DNA from 3 places in the Ruminococcus sp. 5_1_39BFAA genome. Region 2 is predicted to be linked to each of the others. Evidence: riboswitches for the same ligand, from Rfam matches in the RefSeq annotation. Region 2 holds a riboswitch; each other region holds the start of a gene.
What was found. A riboswitch is a leader RNA that binds a small molecule or an ion and turns the genes downstream of it on or off. The one in region 2 is predicted to bind FMN.

Region 1: linked by a shared signal. The riboswitch ahead of ACESZH_RS01790 (ECF transporter S component) and the one ahead of ACESZH_RS20205 (ECF transporter S component) in region 2 are both predicted to bind FMN.
Region 3: linked by a shared signal. The riboswitch ahead of ACESZH_RS23160 (ECF transporter S component) and the one ahead of ACESZH_RS20205 (ECF transporter S component) in region 2 are both predicted to bind FMN.

Annotation. Positions count from the first base shown of each region.
Region 1 is NZ_CAXSVO010000001.1:399,001-405,589, reverse strand. It holds gene ACESZH_RS01800 (mechanosensitive ion channel family protein) at 1-147, shown strand, start outside; gene ACESZH_RS01795 (MFS transporter) at 167-1,360, opposite strand; FMN riboswitch at 1,495-1,633, shown strand; gene ACESZH_RS01790 (ECF transporter S component) at 1,776-2,411, shown strand; gene ACESZH_RS01785 (response regulator transcription factor) at 2,572-3,252, shown strand; gene ACESZH_RS01780 (ATP-binding protein) at 3,249-4,514, shown strand; gene ACESZH_RS01775 (ABC transporter ATP-binding protein) at 4,594-5,352, shown strand; gene ACESZH_RS01770 (ABC transporter permease) at 5,354-6,589, shown strand, end outside.
Region 2 is NZ_CAXSVO010000031.1:1,416-8,004, forward strand. It holds gene ACESZH_RS20190 (NAD-dependent deacetylase) at 1-261, opposite strand, end outside; gene ACESZH_RS20195 (protein-ADP-ribose hydrolase) at 206-985, opposite strand; gene ACESZH_RS20200 (4Fe-4S binding protein) at 992-1,597, opposite strand; gene ACESZH_RS20205 (ECF transporter S component) at 1,612-2,232, opposite strand; FMN riboswitch at 2,309-2,429, opposite strand; gene ACESZH_RS20210 (pyridoxamine 5'-phosphate oxidase family protein) at 2,462-2,857, opposite strand; gene ACESZH_RS20215 (winged helix-turn-helix transcriptional regulator) at 3,130-3,483, shown strand; gene ACESZH_RS20220 (GNAT family N-acetyltransferase) at 3,631-4,101, opposite strand; gene ACESZH_RS20225 (GNAT family N-acetyltransferase) at 4,421-4,867, opposite strand; gene ACESZH_RS20230 (helix-hairpin-helix domain-containing protein) at 4,864-5,163, opposite strand; gene ACESZH_RS20235 (alpha/beta fold hydrolase) at 5,306-6,073, opposite strand; gene ACESZH_RS20240 (DUF1848 domain-containing protein) at 6,324-6,589, opposite strand, start outside.
Region 3 is NZ_CAXSVO010000055.1:2,435-9,023, forward strand. It holds gene ACESZH_RS23135 (LytR/AlgR family response regulator transcription factor) at 1-592, opposite strand, end outside; gene ACESZH_RS23140 (helix-turn-helix domain-containing protein) at 978-1,187, opposite strand; gene ACESZH_RS23145 (helix-turn-helix domain-containing protein) at 1,392-2,225, shown strand; gene ACESZH_RS23150 (DMT family transporter) at 2,218-3,114, shown strand; gene ACESZH_RS23155 (DUF2000 domain-containing protein) at 3,116-3,538, shown strand; FMN riboswitch at 3,687-3,836, shown strand; gene ACESZH_RS23160 (ECF transporter S component) at 3,935-4,579, shown strand; gene ACESZH_RS23165 (riboflavin kinase) at 4,589-5,293, shown strand; gene ACESZH_RS23170 (hypothetical protein) at 5,376-5,795, opposite strand; gene ACESZH_RS23175 (flavodoxin) at 5,922-6,401, opposite strand.

The DNA of each region.
Region 1 (6,589 bases), on a different contig from region 2:
GCGCTTAGGGTCTGGGTCCCCACAGACCGCTACTGGCCTGCGAAATGGCGCCTGAATGAGCGTATCAAAGAGGAATTTGACAACAGGGGAATCGTGATCCCATACAACCAGTTGGAGGTTCACGTACATCAAAAAGAAGAGAACTGAACCGGGTGTTTCTTTAACTTCAATGCGGCATTTCGGAGGTTTTTTCTGTGGCAAAAAGCAGGATAATCATGCCAATAGCAGCCGCTGCTGTACCGAAGGTCAGCATGGCAGCTACGCCTGCCTTGTCAATGAGAGGGCCTCCAAGTAAGGCGCCAAGCACACTGCCCAGGGTATAGGTCATGGTCATATACGCCTGGCCCTTGATCGCATCCCGGGAATCCATGATGGAATTTACATAATACACGGAGGAGACGGTGATCAGCGCCCAGCCCAGCAATTGGAAAAGCTGGATTGCATAGAACACGGGCATATTTGGCGCAAGCAGGCTTCCCAGGCATTTCAGCATAAAGAAGATGCCGGAAATCCGGAACCAGATGTCACAGCGGACTTTTTTCAGCATATAGCCAAAGAGAAACATGGTGGGCAGCTCGATCAGCGAAGCAAGGGCCATGGAAAATCCCATCTCTGCGCTGGTCCCGCCCTTGCTCTCCACGATCTGGAAGGTAAAGCTGTTCAGCAGAACGTGGCTTATGTAAAGAAGGACACAGCCGATCAATACAACGGCAAAACGTGGATATCTTTTGAAAAAATACAGAGGGCTTTGGCTATTTTTCTCCTTTTTGGACGATTCGGATACAGTCTTTTGAAAAGGAAAGACCATCAAAAAGAAGAAAAGTGCAGCAAATACTCCAGCCGTTGCCACAGGTACAACACCTGCGCCTGTCCGGTCTGCCACAATGCCGAGGATATAGGCGGCAACCGCATAAGCCACGGAGCCCATGCCACGGGAAACGCCGAAATTCAAGCGCTTTCCCTGGTTGATGCTTTCCATGCCCAGCGCGTTCACTAAAGGGGTCAGAAGCTGCAAGATGGTGATACATCCGCCGTAAAGCAGTCCGGTCAGCAACAGGGAGCCTTTGCTGAATATAAGAAGCAGCCCCATAACGATCACAAGGATCGTGAACACAGATACGATCCTTTTCAGGGAGGGACTTGATGGGCTGTCCGCATAGCTGGCGATGGTCGGCTGCAGCACTGCCGAAATGATTCCCGCCGCTGCGATCAGCAGGCCAATCTGTGTATTAGAAAAGCCAACATCCAGAAGATAAAGGCTGCTAAAGCCCATGATCACAGCGAAATTCATCCAGAAAAAGCCCTGGATGAAGGCATATTTTACAGTAAGGTTTGAAGATTTTTCTGTTGATGGTGACATATTTTTGCTCCTTAATATTTAGTAACGATAAGTGAACAGTACCATTTAAGCACAATTTTTTCATATTGTAAAGAAAATTTCGAAACCCTATTGAAATCCATACTGTATAGGTTTATAATATAGTCCGTAAAAGAAAATTTCTTCGGGGCAGGGTGATCGAGGTCATAGCAGCTTTGAAATTCCCTACCGGCGGTATAGTCCGCGACCCGCTTTGGCGGCTGATTTGGTGAGATTCCAAAACCGACAGTATAGTCTGGATGAGAGAAGAACGCGATTCATAGTTTCATGTTTACGTGCTCAGCGCCCCGGGATTTACGCCCGGGGCTTTTTTTCCGTAGAAGATGGGTGGCACCGGAAGCTACAGGGAAAACTTGCAGAAATTTTCTTTCAGAATAATTTCAAAGGAGCGAACAGTATGAGTGAACAAGTATTGAAAAACGGAGACGTAATGGCGAGAAGCCGTACCAGGACCATTGCACAGGTGGCAATGCTGGGAGCCGTGGCAGGAGTACTGATGAATTTTGAATTCCCACTTCCTTTCCTGGCCCCCTCCTTTTACCAGCTTGATTTTTCTGAGATTCCTGTCATGGTAGGTTCTTTTGCGATGGGACCGATCGCAGGTGTACTCATTGAACTTGTAAAGATTCTGGTACACTTGGTGACAAAAGGCACCATGACAGCAGGTGTAGGTGATGTGGCAAACTTCCTTTTCGGCTGCGCATATGTGGTTCCGGCAGGGCTGATCTACCGTTACCGACATGTAAAGACCAGAAAACACGCTGTGATGGGAATGGCTGCAGGTACAGTTCTCACGACCATCCTGGCATGTTTTGTAAATGCGTTTATATTACTTCCGGCATACGGAAAAGCATTCGGAATGCCTGTGGAGGCTTTCATTGAGATGGGAACTGCCGTACATAGCAGTGTACACAACCTGTTTGGGTTTGCAGTGATGATCCTTGTGCCGTTTAACCTGTTTAAATACACGCTGACATCTGTCATTGTATTTGTACTTTATAAGAGAATCCGCGTGATCCTTCGGGGAGACTGATCAGGATTAACTGAATATGAGCTTAGCGGGCACTTGCCTTTGGCTTTACAGGTCACAGGCAGGTGCTTTTCTTTGTTTCATAGGAAAGTACTCCAGTTAGCTGCTTGCTATTATCCCTTTGAACAGTTATGATAGACTCAGTATATTTGGGAGGGAAGCAATGAAATACGATTGTTTGATCATAGATGATGAGGAACTGCTGGCAGACAGCACAGCGGAATATTTTAATCTGTTTGGCGTAAAAACGGCTGTGGTATACAATGCCTCAGACTGCAGGAGTTTTTTCCGGGAGAATACGGCAGAGCTGCTGTTGCTTGATATCAACCTTGGAGACAGCAGTGGCTTTGAGCTGTGCCGGGAACTGCGTGAAAAAACGGAAATCCCGATCCTGTTTATTTCTGCACGGACAAGCGATGATGATAAGATCGTTGCGCTGAATATCGGAGGGGACGATTATGTGCAAAAGCCTTATTCGCTGGGAGTTCTGTTAGCAAAGGTAAAAGTGGTGCTGAGGCGGTATGGTCAGAGTGTGAATAAGGGGTATACGGACGGATGGCTAAAGGTGGACTTTGGTGCAAGGGAGGTGCTGGTTGACGGAAAAACAGCCAGACTGACCTCACTTGAATTTAAGCTGCTGTCCTATCTGATCAAAAATGAAAACAGAGTAGTTTCAAAACAGGAGCTGTTTGAAAAAGTCTGGGAGGATAAGTTTACAGGCGATGGAACACTGAACGTACATATCCGGAAAATAAGGGAAGCAATTGAACGGGAGCCGGGAAGACCCCAATATATTCTTACGGTTTGGGGAGATGGGTATAAGTTTGTGGGGGAAAAGCAATGAAAAAGCGTGTGCTTCTGATCTGTCTGATACTGGCCTTTGCAGTGGAAATCATAGCTCTGGTTGGTTTTGCAGTGCAGGATCCGGATAATTCGCAGGATGCAGTTGCGGTAAATGAGGCCGTCCAGTCCGTACAGAGAGACTGGAACTCAATGGAAAACCATAAAAACCACACAAGTCTTGATTACGTTGTGATCGACAGGAACGGAAGGGTGGTCTTTCAAACAAAGCCGGGCTTGAGTGAAAGTATCAATATGGCGGTCATACATCGTGATACCATTCTCGATATCCAGTCAGACGGCTCCGTGGAGGGAAAAATTATAATCTGGAACAACGGTGCTCAAACCCTGCAGTCGCAGAAACGCACGGCAGTTATGGTTCTGGCAGCCGCGATCCTGATACAGTGCGGCATCTGCGTGGGATATGTACTCTATTTGGATCGGGTGGTAATAAAACCGTTTCAGGATCTGAAAGGTTTTGCAGAGCGTATTGCAGGCGGAAACCTTGACATTCCGCTGGAGATGGACAGACACAATCTTTTCGGGGTATTTACGGAGAGCTTTGACATTATGCGCGCGGAACTGAAAAAGGCAAGAGCAGCAGAAGCGGAAGCCAATGCCAGCAAAAAGGAACTGGTAGCCAAGCTTTCACATGACATCAAAACGCCTGTGGCAAGCATCAAGGCAGTTTCTGAGGTAGGAATGGCGCTGGCAGAGGATGATAAAATGCGGAACAATTACACACAGATCATCCGCAAAGCAGATCAGATCAATACGCTCATCACAAACCTGTTTACCGCAACGCTGGAAGAGCTAAGACAGCTTACCGTAACGCCCACTGATATAGAAAGCAGGGAATTGAAAACACTGTTTGAGAATTCGGATTACCTGGGCCGCGCATTTATCCCGGATGTTCCCGATTGCCTTTTATACGCAGATAAGCTGCGTTTGCAGCAGGTATTTGACAATATTTTTGCCAACTCTTATAAATATGCAAACACGAAAATCGATGTAGCGATATGCAAAAACAGCCGCAGTCTCAGTGTCTGCATGGAAGATCACGGAGGCGGAGTCAGCAGGGAAGAACTGCCTCTTTTAAAAGAAAAATTCAAGCGCGGAAGCAATGTAAAGGATATGGAAGGGGCTGGTCTGGGACTTTATATTTCCGACTATTTTATGAAAGAAATGGGTGGGGGGCTGGTTGTTGAAAATGGACAAAATGGACTGAAGGTGACCGTGACGATCGCTTTGAGCGGTACGATTTAAGGAATCTTTAAGGTTTGGCTAAAGACATTTAAGAATTAAAAAAATAAAATAGAACGTGTAAAAAGCAAGGAGGTTTGACATGAAAGAAATATTGCTGAAAACAGAAAATTTAAGCAAATCCTTCTCAAGCGGCGGGACTTTGCAGCACGTTCTGAAAAACATTGATCTGCAGCTTTATAAAGGGGATTTTACCGTGATCATGGGAGCAAGCGGTGCGGGAAAATCCACGCTTTTGTATGCGCTGTCAGGAATGGATACGCCCTCTCTGGGCACGATCACTTTTGGAGATGAAGTCATATCGGATTTAAATTCTGACCAGCTTGCCGTATTCAGGCGCAGGCACTGCGGGTTTGTATTTCAGCAGATATATCTGATTGACGGGATGAGCATCATGGATAATGTGCTTTCAGCAGGGCTGCTTGTGAATAGAGATAAAAAGGCGCTGGTCCGGCGCGCTGGGGAGCTGTTAAGGGCAGTAGACATATCCGAAGAAACGGAGAAAAAATTCCCCACCCAGATTTCAGGCGGTGAGGCGCAGCGGGTTGGCATTGTCAGGGGCCTCATCAATTCTCCGGAAATCCTTTTTGCCGATGAGCCTACGGGGGCGCTTAATTCGAAAACAGGTCTGGATGTACTGAATATGCTTACAAAATTTAATGAGCAGGGTCAAAGCGTCGTGATGGTTACCCACGACATGCGCTCTGCGCGGCGGGGAAACCGTATTTTGTACTTAAAGGACGGCGCGATCCTGGGAGAATGCGATCTGGGCAAATACAGGCACGGCGACCAGGCAAGACATGAGAAGCTTTCGGGTTTTCTTACACAGATGGGGTGGTAGCATGAAGAAAAATTTTTTAATTGCCCGCTCCAATATACGGAAGGCGAAGGGACAGACTGCCGCGATTATCGTTCTTATACTGCTTGCGGCAATGATGATGAATTTGTGGCTTATGCTGTCTATGGATTATAAGCGGAATTTTGAACGTTACCATGACCGGCTTAACGCGGAGCATGTTACATTGGCTTTAGGCAGCCGCGATGCCGGATTACGGAGCTTTATCTCGGAGATTCTTGGGAAAGATGCGCGCACAGAGGAATATTGTATGGGGGATGCCTTATTTATGGTTGGTTCCTTTGCGTACAACGGCGGCGAGGTAAACGCGGAATTTATTATTCAGGAAAAGCAAGCTGCCTTAAATCGTTCCGTAGGAAGGATTGAGATCGTGGAGGACAGTGATTTTACAAGCGGTATTTACCTTCCCATGCTTTATAGCGCTGACAGCAATCTTACAGTGGGGCAGACCATTGAACTGACCATTGGAAGTCATGTGGAAAAGTACACGGTATGCGGATTTCTGAACAGTGTCATGACAGGCTCCCATAATTGCAGCATGACAACGCTTATGTTTACGGAAGATAAGTTTAAGGAACTGGAAGAAAAGGGTTATGCCCCCAAATCTACGTTGGTTTCGGTTAGGATCCATGACGAAGAGGAAAGCGAGGATTTTGAGACAGACCTTAGCAATGAGGTATCTTCACAGTATCCTGGTGTGCGTATCTTAAGCAATTCCTATACGCTTGTGGCATCTTCGCGCTATATTTCACAGATGATCTGCTCCGGAATCGTCAGTGCAATGGCATTTTTTGTAACGCTGATCGCGTTGGTCGTGATCGCTTCCAATGTTATAAATTATATTCAGGAGAATATGAAAAATCTTGGTGCATTGAAGGCGGCAGGTTATACAAGCAAACAGCTTATTTGCGTACTTTTATTACAGTTTACAGGCGTCGCGCTGCTGACCAGTACGGCAGGGATCGCATTGTCCTACTGCCTTTTTCCAGGCATAAACAGGATGATGATCTCACAGACAGGCATTCCGTACAGAATGAGATTTTTGCCCATGCCTTTTCTCATAACTTTTGTGCTCGTAGAGGGAACAATTGCTTTTACGGTATGGCTGTCAGCCCGCAGAATTAAAAAAATAGCGCCTATCGTTGCGCTCCGTCAGGGGGTTCAGACACACAATTTCAAACGCAATCATGTTCCCCTTGACAGAACAAAGGTGTCCTTAAAT
Region 2 (6,589 bases):
GCTCCACCATGCCCAATATTCCTCGAGAGACGAATACGGGTAAAATCCGCCGGAATACATATCACGGATCCCATACTTTTTTGCAAAATCTTTAAAATATTTTTGAAAGCGCTCCCCACTATAAGTAAATCCCGCCGATGCGGAAAGACCGGAACCCGCTCCGATCAGCACTGCGTCCGCCTGCTGAAATTCTGCCCGTAATTGTTCAATCTGCTGTGAGTAGCTTTCCGTAGATTTCTTTGTCCAAATCTTTGAAAACATTAAATATCACCTCAATTCCACTCTTGGTCTGTCTCTTATATTCTTTCACTGTCCGGACTGCAATTTCTGCTGCCTTATCATTGGGAAAATGAAATTCTCCTGTTGAAATACAGCAGAAGGCAATGCTTTTTATATGATTTTTTTCTGAAAGCTCCAGACAGGAACGATAGCAGGAAGCCAGCAGCCTTTTATCCTTTTCGGTAAGTTTTCCTCTGATGATCGGTCCAACGGTGTGAAGAACATATTTACATGGCAGATTAAATGCCGGTGTGATTTTAGCTTCCCCGGTTTTTTCTTCACGACTCTGCTTCTCCATCAGTTCCGCGCAGACCGCCCGAAGCTGTATGCCGGAAAAGGTATGGATAGCATTGTCGATACAGCCATGGTTCGGGCAGAAGCAGCCCAGCATCTGACTGTTGGCGGCGTTGACAATGACATCACACCGCAGCGTGGTAATATCTCCCTGCCAGAGATAGATTCCATCCCGAACCGGAACAAGGCTGTCTATTTCCGTGATTCCTTTCCGTCTTATTTCTTCCTGCAGATACTCATCCTGTATTTTTAAAAATTCTTCTCCTGCCAATCCGGGCATCCGGATATTCATAAGCCCGCGCAAAAGCTGTTTTTGTTCCCCTGACTTTTCAGGAATCTTCATTTCACTGTATGCCTTATTTTCTTTTAACAGTTCCTGGATTAAATAGATTCTCCGCTCCTGCTGGTTCATCCCTTCTCACCTCTTTTCAATTACCTGTTTCGGACAGATTTCCGCACAACGCCCGCAGTGCAGGCAGTGATTCTGTTCGATCACAACTGGTTTTTGGGAAATATCAATACATTTCTGCGGACAGACAGAGTAACATAGCTTACAGCCGATACATCCTTCACTCACAAAATAGCCTTCCTGTTTCTTCTGGATATTTCCAATCACAAAACTGTCCCGTGTCACATGGGAAGGATCACTGATATCAAAGAACTCCCCTTCCGCTTCATAAACCGCAAAAACCTCCAGCGCACTGCGGGTATCTTCCGGATAGATCTGCTTCATATAAGGATTCTTTTCAAAAATCTCATCCAGCTTTTCACTTCCGATGTTGGCAATCTCTCCCCGCAATGAAATAGAATATTTATCCTTTGTGGCAGACAGGGAAATATATTTCTGCTTCATCAACTGTTCATAAAACGCCTTTCCTTTTGCTGTCAGGAAGTAGACACCCCTGTCATCCCACAGCATCATATCAATCACACGGGTCTGCGGATGTCCGTCAGCGCTGATCGTTGCAATCACAGCAGAATGTATCTGCTCCACCAGTAATCTCAAATAATCTTTTGTCTGCATTCGAAACACCCCTTTCAACGATTTCCTTTCAGCACAGGTGTCAGGCGCTTATAGACCATCATAGTAAACGCTCCGATCACCAGTCCTTTTAACAGGTTAAATGGAAAAGCATTATATAATACCACATCCAGTTTCGTATTGATAAACGGAATAAACACTCCGAATGATTCAATGAGCTGATCCATTGGCATAAACATTTCAAACATGGGAAGCAGGATAAAATAATTTGTGACCGCTGCTGTAATCCCCATGACTACGCTCCCGGCAATGCAGGAAATCACTGCTGTTTTCTTTGTTTTATGCCATTTATAGATAAGGCCCGCAGTCAGGACATAAGAGGAACCCATCAGAAAATTAGCAAGCTCTCCCACGCCTCCTGTAGAAGTTGATAACAACTGAAGGCCGTTTTTAACAAGTTCAATCATCACTCCGATAGATGGGCCAAACGCAAAGGCCCCGATCAGAGCGGGAAAATCAGATAAATCCATTCGTGCGAAAGACGGCGAAAGCGGAACCGGAAATTCCGCAAAAGCCATAATATATGATATTGCGGCAAGCATGGCTACCATAGTGACTTTTCTTACTGCAGGTGCCGTATTCTGTTTTTTTACTGGTAATGAAATTGTTTTATTCATAATTCTCCTGTTTGAGATATGATTTGGATTAAGAGAAGAGCCCTGCAGGTCTTTTCTTCCTGCGGGGCTTCTCCTGTCATATCTTCTTCCATCCGGACTTTTACCGTCGGTAGTGGAATTTCACCACATCAGCCGCTGATCAGCGGTTCGCAGACTTTACTGCCGGTCAGGGATTACACCTTGCCCCGAAGATTGCTTCTCTTTTTTTGCTGAATAAGTCAGCATTTTCTTAAAATTCATAAGGCGGATTGCCGGAAAAATCCGCAATCACACCATGAGGATTTTCAAGATAAAATACCTCAAAAACCGGGTTATCTGCGGTCTGATACTGTCCCTTGACGATCGGGTTTGCGATGCACATTTCCTTTGCTGCCATGTTGTTTTCAAACACAACCTTGCCATGCAAACGAATCCACGCATAGGACGGACTGGAAACGGAAATCTCAATTTCAGGATTCTCCAGCATATCCTTGTAAACATCCTTTGTGTTGTTGGTGCAGAACCACAGCTTACCGTCCATTTCCCCTGAGAACATGAACGGGCGGCACTTTGCTTTTCCATCACGTCCTACGGTTGCCAGATACTGAACAGGATTCTCACTTAAAAATTCGATTACTTTCTTCATTGTACTTACCTCCAAATTTGTTTATAGCCTTTCGCTTTTGTTGATTCTATTGTAGCAATCCTTCTTTTTTCTGAGAAGTACGCACAATATTGTGGTATAGTTACCAGCAGGAAACCATGCTTTTACCGGTCTGTCGCTTTCCTCTTTTCTGTTCGGAATTGCTTGCTTTTCCTTCCTGATGATCCTATAATAAAACCGTACAGCCATTTCGTAAAGTAAGCACAATATTGTGCTATAGTTACCTATAAGATACTATGAAAGGAGTTCATTACATGGAAACCACAAAAGAAATTGCCGGTAAACCAGCAAAGGCATTACCGGATTGTCCGGTAGAGACAACTTTAACCTTAATCAGTGATAAATGGAAAGTGCTGATTCTGCGTGATTTATTACCCGGAACCAAACGCTTCGGAGAATTAAAAAAATCTATCGGACATGTAACGCAGAAAGTTCTGACTGCACAGCTTCGCCAAATGGAAGAAAGTGGTTTGGTAATCCGTACCGTTTACCCGGAAGTTCCTCCCCATGTAGAATATACACTGACAGAGCTTGGTTACAGTCTCAAGCCTATTCTGGATGCCATGTGGGATTGGGGCGAAGATTACAAAGCAAAAAACTCACGATAACCAGCTTTTGCCAAAAAATACAGGGTTTCGTCCCGTGGTATCTATTTTCTCAGATACCACGGAACAAAACCCTGTTTTCCATTTATCCGTCCATTTTTCCAAAAGAGTTCCTCCATCTCGCTATCCGGTAAATAACTTTTCCCTGTTTTAATATCTGGAAAAGAAAAAAATCCCATCTTCGTACTCATTATTTTCCCCCGTATACTCATCAATCACATTTTTCCAGAATAAATATGCCTGCTCACTTCCACAGAATGGAGAAACCTCCCAATTTCCCGGATATTTTTCAAAGCACATAATTGCTGCCTCCTTTCCGATTTTCTTCCTTCTAAACTTCGGAAGTACCATAAACTCTGCAATACTGTGACCGGAGCTGCCCTTTTGCATGTAGGTATTGATCATGACAAATCCCAGCAGCCTTTCACTCCCCTGCTCCTTTATAAAGCAGGCTTCTCTGTCCTTTTCTGTGAAATAGTTTTCAAACCACGGATATTCAAATAGCGCATCTTCATTCATATCATTTTGGTCATTCAGGCTTTCCTCAAATAAGGAATATTGCAGAAGCCTGTATAAAATCTCTTTTTGAGTTTCCTCCACTTTTTTTAATATAATATTCATATTTCTCCCTTTTACAGACATTCCTGCGGCAGAATCATCTCATCGTTCATGTTCATAATACAAGCTTTCCATCCTGCTGGATTATGATAGGTCGGCATCACTGACCGGATACCTGCATCTATAACTTTTCAGATACATATTGCCCGACTTCTTCCAACAGATGATTCGTCACCACAACTTCATAAAGTTTCCTTCACCGCCGCACCCAGGGCAATGCCCGTCCAAGTGCATAGGACATAACCCGCAATTTAATCCACACAAAGAAAACAATAAATCTGATCTTGTAAAATCCTTCAAAATGTCTCTCCCCCGACCCTGTTTAGCCTTTTACGTGCTCTACTTTCAGAACCATTTTTTGGCATGGATAATCAAATACTACCAGTTCTTCATCATCCACAAATCCGCACGAATGATAACAGTAACGTGCAGCCATTCCTTTCCGGTCTCCTTCCCGGAATGTAATCACATGAACCACTTCCCCATCCTCAAAGCATTCTGCCATCCGTTTAATTAGTCGTTTTCCCACGCCCTGTTTTCGGAATTCCGGCATGACTGCCAGGAACGTAAGCTCTTTTTCCTGATAAGAAAAAGTAAGCATTCCCGCCAGTCTGCCCTCCTTTTCCTCCAATAACGCCTCCTTACAGTCTATGGCCTTATAAAGTGCTTCCAGAAATTCTGCCTCTTGATATCCGGGGAATGCTTCCCTCACTTGCTCCATCATGGAAAGTACCTTGTTAATATCTTCTTTCGCTACATATCGAATCATTGATTTTCACATCTTTCCGGATAATCCTTATCCTTCCAATACCACCATTTCAGTTTCTCCGGCTCATGCCGCTCATGTTCTGCAAAATATACTGCACAACGAAATACATACAACACACATCTGTCATCCTGGAATCCCTTTTTTATACAATCCAGACGATACAATTCTTTCGGATCTTTTCCCCTTAAGTCTGCAATGCAGTGGATTCCGATATTTTGCAGATGCTGTTCCATATTTGCTCCCACACCCGGTATCTTCTTCAAATCACTGGTTTTATTCTTCTCATTCTGCATCATCCCAAATCCTCCTGCCAGAAAAGGCATGAGCGATTTGATATTGTCAATATCCCCTGATTGCCCATGCCCTTTCTCCATTTCAAAATACAGCTTTTCTACTTTTCATCGTATCATAATAAATGCGACAATTATCTGTCATGTTTCAATCGTTTTTCGCATCATTTTGATTCAGAAATTTCCGTATTGCTTTTGCTGCCTGCTCTGCATTAGAAAGAATGGCCGGATGTCCACCGCCCGAAAACATGCAGATCTCTGCCCCTGTTTTCCCGGATATGGCTTCATATTCACTCAGTATATCCGGTCTCACCATTTCGTCCCCGACACTCCCCATGAGTAAAAGAGGAACCTTTAATTCTGACATGGGCTTTAAAAATAAAGGCAAGTTTTCTTCCGCACATTGAACAAGCGCCTTCGTATCCATATCCACGATCCGTTCCCAGTCTTCTCCCTGACACCACTGATAAAACCAGACTGCCTGCTCATCCTGCTTTGCACCTGCGCGCTCATTGATCAGTTTCCGTGCAAAATCTTCTCCCAAAGTCCGTCCATCAAAACTGTCTGCTACTACTTTTTCCACCAAATCCGGACGCAACAAGCCTGCATTTACTGCCGCCCATGCACCGCCGCTGCTTCCTACAAGGCTTACCTTTCCGCAATTCAGATGTTCCAGCAAAGCAATGGTTTGTCGTGCCTCCTCCTGCCACAAGTCTGCTGGGAATTCAGTCAGACGGTCTGACCTGCCATGTCCCAGAAAATCTACAAGAATTACTTTAAAATGTTCTTCATACAACGAAAGTATCGGTTCAAACATTCTGGATGATGCTGTATTTCCATGCAAAAATACAATCGGATTTCCCTTTCCTGCTTCTGAATAATAAATTCTTTTTGCCTGATAAACAAAATATGACATTCTGTGCCTCCTAATCAATACTCGTTGTCTGTACTGGATTAGCAAGGCTGTCAAACACTAAGCCTTGCTGTTAGTGTATCTTCATCCAAATTCCCATTTTCATAACCTCCGATTCTTTCTTGTTTTCAGTATATCATGAAAGCAGATGGTAAGATATAACCTTTTGCTAAAAAGTCAGTCAAAATACAATTCCCACCACTGCTTTTACCCCGAGGGGGAATATGGCTGTACTACCAGTCCAACCAAACTGCTAACACAGATTATCCCCATATTCATTTGCAATATCAAATATACTTATTTGTTCAATTTTAAGAGATTTCAATTTACGTTCTGTTATTATATCTTTATCTGATATTTCACCACACAGTATAGGCGATTTAGGATCATGCAGCTTCCAATTATCCTTAACTTTATTATCAGAGTAATTAGCATAACAATATCTGCAGCCATTCACACATGTATTATATGAACCTATATCTACGCTTTCAATACATCCACATTCACCTCTCTGATTTT
Region 3 (6,589 bases), on a different contig from region 2:
TCACAATACACCCTCTGTCCGCAAAGCAAAAATACTCTTTGTTTATTTCCTCAAAGACGTGTGCCAGCGTCTTTCGTACAGATTGTGTTTTTCCTCCCCTCAAATAAAATACAGCATATTTCCCGTCTTTCAGAATATACAGTATTTCTCTATACGGTAACTGCTCCACATGATTTTTGATCTCAACCGTGTAAAATTCATTTCTTTCCAGACGGTACAGCTTATAATAATCCTCCAACGCAGGCGGCAATTTTTCCTCTATGACCGTCTTTGGAATATACCGGAATACAGAAAATTCGTAAGCTGTAATCGCATACTCCAAATGGGAAGTAATAAAAATGATTTTTGCAGCGGGCATAGTATCCTGAATTACCTTTGCCAAATCCATCCCGTCAATTCCCGGCATCTCTATGTCCAAAAGAAGCAGGTCATAATTAATCCCGTCCTGCAAATCGTACAACAGATTCTCGCTGGATTGATATGTCTGAATTTTACAGTCCACACAATGCGTCCTGAAAAACACCCTCGCAAGTTCATCTACTTTAGAAAGAATCACTGTATCGTCATCGCTTACCGCTATATGTAGCATCATTGTCACCTCAAACATAAATCTCAACCGATATTATACCGTAACTCTGCGTTTTTCTCAACAAAGAGTCCACGGCAGATTTACTTCAAATCCTCTTTTGCGAAAAGGTACAACCGCATTTTCCGTTTTGCGGAAAAGTTTGGACACCCTCTTAGTTACGCGAAAAGGTGGGGGCTTCTTTTTCAGAAGTTTACCCCACCCTGTTATTTCTCCATGAGTATGAACCGTTCGTCCAAGAAACACACAAATTTTATGTACTCTGATTTCTGTATGAACCGGATTTTTCCCACATATAGGGCTTATTCCGGGCTTTTCTACCACATAATGTACCCTCGAACCGTTTTCAAGCCCGATACTTTGTAAAATCAGACACCACTATACGCAAGTATTATATCCCCTCATCTGTTTCCTCTTTTGCTATCCTCTCCGCTTCCTCCAAAGGGAAGTCCGGTATCTTCTCCAGCAGTTTTAGAATAATGGATTGTTTCATATCCTCGTCCACAAAGGTTCTCACGCTGCCGTCCGGCTGCTTCTCTTTTACTGTGGCAAGCTCTTCAATATAAGAATCGTAGTGTGCAATAACTTTTCTGTTGCCCATTTTTCCCCGGCAACCGCCGCTTTGATAATTTCATAAGTCAATGGATTCTGCTGTTCTTCCATACTCGTACCTCCGCTATTTGATTGCCTACAGCATACCATATCCAAAGACAGCAATCCAGTGAGCCATGAAAAATGAAGATATTTTACAAGCCTTTTGCATTTTGAAATGCTACAATGAAGAACAGCAAGGGAGGGAACACACATGAAGAAAGAAACAAGGACGGTGGTTTATGATGATGAGCTTCGGATTGAGGCATACCGTTTTGAGGGAATCGTGCAGCCATTTCCAAACCACTTCCATGAATATTATGTGATTGGATTTATTGAGGACGGGGAACGATGCCTCTCCTGTCGCAATCAGGAATACACCATAGCAAAAGGTGATATTGTTCTTTTCAATCCCGGAGACAATCATGCCTGTGTACAGAGTGATGATGGCACATTGGATTACCGAGGAATTAACATTACCAAAGAAGTCATGCTGGACCTGGCAGAAGAAGTGACCGGGAAAAGGGAACTCCCCGGCTTTTCCAAAACCGTGATCTTCGATGAAGAAGTGACCTGCTATCTGCATCCGCTCCACGAACTGGTCATGATAGGCTCCTGTGAATTCGGTAAGGAAGAAAATCTGCTGCTCCTCATATCTCTGTTGATTCAACGGTACGGGCAGCCCTTTGAAAGCTGTATCCCGGAATGCAGGGAAGAAATTGAAAAAGCCTGCGATTTTATGGAGCAGCACTTCGCAGACCGGATTTATTTAGATCAGATCTGCCGTTATGCTGGTCTTAGCAAATCCACGCTGCTCCGGGCCTTTACCAAGTCCAAAGGCGTCACACCATACAGCTACTTAGAGAACATACGCATTGGCAAAGCAAAGAAACTTCTGGAACAGGGTGTGCCTCCGATAGAGGCAGCCTTGCAGACAGGCTTTTCTGACCAGAGTCATTTCACGAACTATTTCAACCGATTTATCGGATTGGCTCCGGGCCTTTACCGTGACATATTTTTAGAGAAGGAGGAAACGCCGGATGAGTAAAAAAGCAACCGGGCATCTGGCGGCGCTGGTAACGATCCTGATATGGGGAACCACCTTCATCTCCACCAAAGTGCTGTTAGTGGATTTTGAGCCGATAGAAATCCTGTTCTTCCGGTTTATCCTGGGATTTCTGGCATTGCTGATCGTCTATCCCCACCGGATGAAAGGCACTACCAAACGGCAGGAAGCTGTCTTTGCAGCGGCGGGACTGTGCGGCGTGTGCCTGTATTATCTGCTGGAGAACATTGCCCTGACTTATACAATGGCTTCCAACGTAGGTGTGATTATCTCTATAGCACCCTTTTTCACAGCAATGCTCACCCACCTGTTCACAAAGGAAGAAAAGCTGCGTGCAAATTTCTTCATCGGATTTGTAGTTGCGATAGTCGGCATCTGCTTGATCAGCTTTAACGGTGTGAAGATGCAGTTAAATCCCATCGGTGACTTATTGGCCGCAGCTGCAGCAGTCGTGTGGGCCTGCTACTCTGTACTCACCCGAAAAATCAGCGGTTTTGGATATCACACCATCCAGACCACAAGACGAGTATTTGCTTATGGAATCGTATTTATGATACCTGCACTATTCCTGTTTGATTGCCGCATTGGAGCAGAACGGTTCACAAATCCAGTCTGCCTGGGAAATTTGATCTTCTTAGGTCTGGGCGCATCCGCACTGTGTTTCGTTACTTGGAACATGGCTGTGAAGGTTCTGGGCGCTGTCAAAACAAGCATTTACATTTACTTAATTCCGGTTATCACAGTTATCACATCGGCCCTTATCCTAAAAGAAAAAGTAACCGTGATGTCCGGCATTGGTACGGTCCTAGCACTGATCGGACTGTTCCTTTCTGAATACAGAGGAAAAACACAAAAACAGGAGGCAATCTGAAATGGATTTACAGAATGAAAAATGCGTCATGGTCATTGACGCAAATCTCCCGCTTGGCATTATTGCAAATACGGCGGCTATCATGGGAATCACCCTGGGAAAAGAGATGCCGGAGGTGGTCGGTGCGAATGTTACAGACCAGAGTGGAAACGAACATCTCGGCATCATTGAATTTCCCGTACCAATTTTGAAAGGCTCACCGGAAATCATCAAAGCAATCCGTGACAAGCTCTATCAACCTGACTTTCAGGACTTGACCGTGATTGACTTTAGCGATCTGGCACAGGGCTGTAAAACCTATGATGAATTTATCTCAAAAATGGGGGACGTGTCAGAAAGCACTCTGCAATACTTCGGTCTTGCCATCTGCGGTCCTAAGAAAAAAGTCAATAAGCTCACAGGCAGTATGCCACTGCTGCGATAGTAATAACCCCTTGAAAAGAATCCGCCATGGAAGTATCTTTTTCCTATATCCACTCCATCTTCTGATACTTCCGAAATACTTCCGAAATCCCCTTCTTCTATTGCCTTACAGCATTTTAAGAGGTATGATTGATTCCGACAGCTGAATAAGAAGTCTTCAGGGCAGGGTGACTCTTATTGGATAAAAGATATCCAATGGGCAAGAATTCCCGATTGGCGGTACAGTCCGCAAGCACATATGTGCATGATTTGGTGCAATTCCAAAACCAACAGTACAGTCTGGATAGAAGAAGATCGTGCATATCACAGAATATATGTTTCTTGATATTCTGTAAATATTCCTTAACACCTGAAAGACATTCTTTAAGGTGTTAATTTTTTCAAGGAGAAAATCTGAATGAATACAAGAACAAAAATGCTTACCTCAACTGCCATGCTGTGCGCCATCGCCTACATAGCCGTTGCTGCCTGTCGGATACCCGTCGTGCTTTTTCTGAAGTACGATCCCAAAGATGTCATCATCACATTAGGAGGTCTGATCTGGGGACCGATGACCTCTTGCTTTGTGTCCGTCATTGTATCTCTGATTGAAATGGTAACCATAAGTGAAACCGGCATATTAGGGTGCTTAATGAATATCTTATCCACCTGCTCCTTTGCCTGCACCACCTCTTTGATTTATAAAAAGAAGCATACGTTAGCAGGCGCTGTTACCGGATTGTGCGTTGGCAGCCTTACAATGGTTGTTGTCATGCTGCTGTGGAATTACCTCATCACTCCGTTTTATATGGGATACCCCAGAGAAGCCGTTGCCAGACTGATGCTCCCGGCATTTCTTCCATATAATCTCTTAAAGGCGGGACTGAATTCCGGATTCACGTTTCTGCTATATAAACCAGTGATAACAGCTCTGAGAAAAGCAGGATACCTTGCCACCCCCGTCAATGCCTCTGGCAAGAGACATCTTGGATTATTCCTTTTTTCAATGCTCGTTATTGTCACCTGTACATTATTCATTCTGTCCATGAATGAAATCATATGAGGTAAATCTATGAAAAAGGCGAGTAATCTTATCCCTGTTTTTATAACAGCGGGAACTATCATACACGGACGCGGAATAGGAAAACTAATTGGGATGCCGACTGCAAATTTAAAAATTGCAGACAAAAAGGGCCTTCCTCCTGAAGGCGTTTATATTGCCACAGCCACTTTGGAAAATGAAACCTACTACGGCATTACGCACATCGGCCCCCGGCCTACCATCAGCAATGATGGGGAAATATCTGTGGAAACCCATCTTCTGAATTTCAATAAGGATATCTATGGATTGAAGATGGAGATTCAACTTATGAAAAGGCTGCGCACTCCGCAGAAATTTGACAATCTTTCCCTGCTGCTGGAACAAATCCGTCTGGACTGTATTGCTGTGCAAGAGTTTTATGGCATCCGGCGGATCAGCTCACGGCTTTATATGAACGCTCAAAAACATGAGGTGAAAATTGACGGCCACGCTTTATACTTATCTCCAAAAGAATTTGATATTTTATATCTGCTCTATTCCAGCCCTGACATTATCTTCACAAAGGAGCAGATTTATGAATCAGTCTGGCACGAAGCAGCAAACGACCATTTCCATGCTGTGGAAAACACAGTTTTTCAAGTGAGGAAGAAAACTGCAACATACGAAGATGGGTTGAATTTCATTAAAACTGTAGTTGGATATGGATACAAATTCGACCCTGTCAACAAGAAATAGCAGCTATCCTCGTCATTTTGCAAAACGCCCTTTAAAAAGGCTGCTGATATATGAAAACTTCTCATGTGCCAGCAGCCTTTTTTTAATACACCTCATCAAAATACCCAATGAACACCGACATCCTTAGCATCCCATCTTTCGTCGAAAATGTCACATTCTCCGCCCGCTCTGCGATCTCCTTTAGCAGTGTTAATGCCTCCCGATCACAGAACTCAAAATGCTTCAAGTATAAATCAATGGTTGCCTGCCATTTCTGGTAATCCACCTCGCCCCGGATTCTTCCTCCGAACTGCCGGACGTAAGCATCACACTCCCCAAGCAGGTATTCATAATCCGCTTTTTCTTTAGGAACCACACGCTTTGGGATTTTATCCATTTCTTCCTGGTACTTCTGAAAGAACCCAACCTCCATTAATGTGTCCAGAAAATCCTTTCTCTCTGACTTATCACTTCGTTCCCGGAATTCCTCTCCGTAGTCTTTTTCATATACTTCATTTTCCATGCTTCGCACCCTTTCCTGTAGAATAATTTACCACTACGGGTAGGATGTTACCATAGATTTCTTATTATTCGTTGTCATGAAAGATAACTTTATGGGTCTATATTGATAAGTTTATCAGTCTTTTCTTTAAATCCCGAATCCTTCTGCCCATGCTTTCAGTTCTTCCGCACTTGCATCCGCAGGGAATCTCTTTCCTTCCTTTAATTCTGCTCCTGGGCAGGAAACCGCCAGTTCCTTGTTTGTGTTCCCCATACCGCTGCTGCCAGAAGTTGCCAATGGAATAATCGTCTTTCCGGACAAATCATACTGCTCCAAAAACGTGTTCACAATAGTCGGGGCGACGTACCACCAGATAGGGAAGGCTGTGAAAATCACAGAATACTGCTCCATGTTCTCTACTTTATTTGCAACAGCAGGCCGGAATGACTTATCATTCATTTCCACACTGCTGCGGCTCTTTTTATTCATCCAGTCCAGATCAGCATCCGTATATGGAACCTCCGGCTGAATCTCATGTAAATCTGCTCCGATAGCCTCTGCAAGCCGTTCTGCCAGTTTCGCTGTTACGCCGCTGGCACTGAAATACGCTACTAATACCTTGCTCATATTCAATACCTCACCTTTCAAAAAGATCATATTTTATCGCTGTGCTTTACCATAGAATACCATAAATCCAAAGCAAATGCACCCTATCGTTTTTTGAGTAGGGGTAATCGTTAAAAATGCACCCTCTGACAGCCAAGGGTGCATTGTATCAATTTATGGTACGCAAGCCAGTGAGACGATACGCCAGT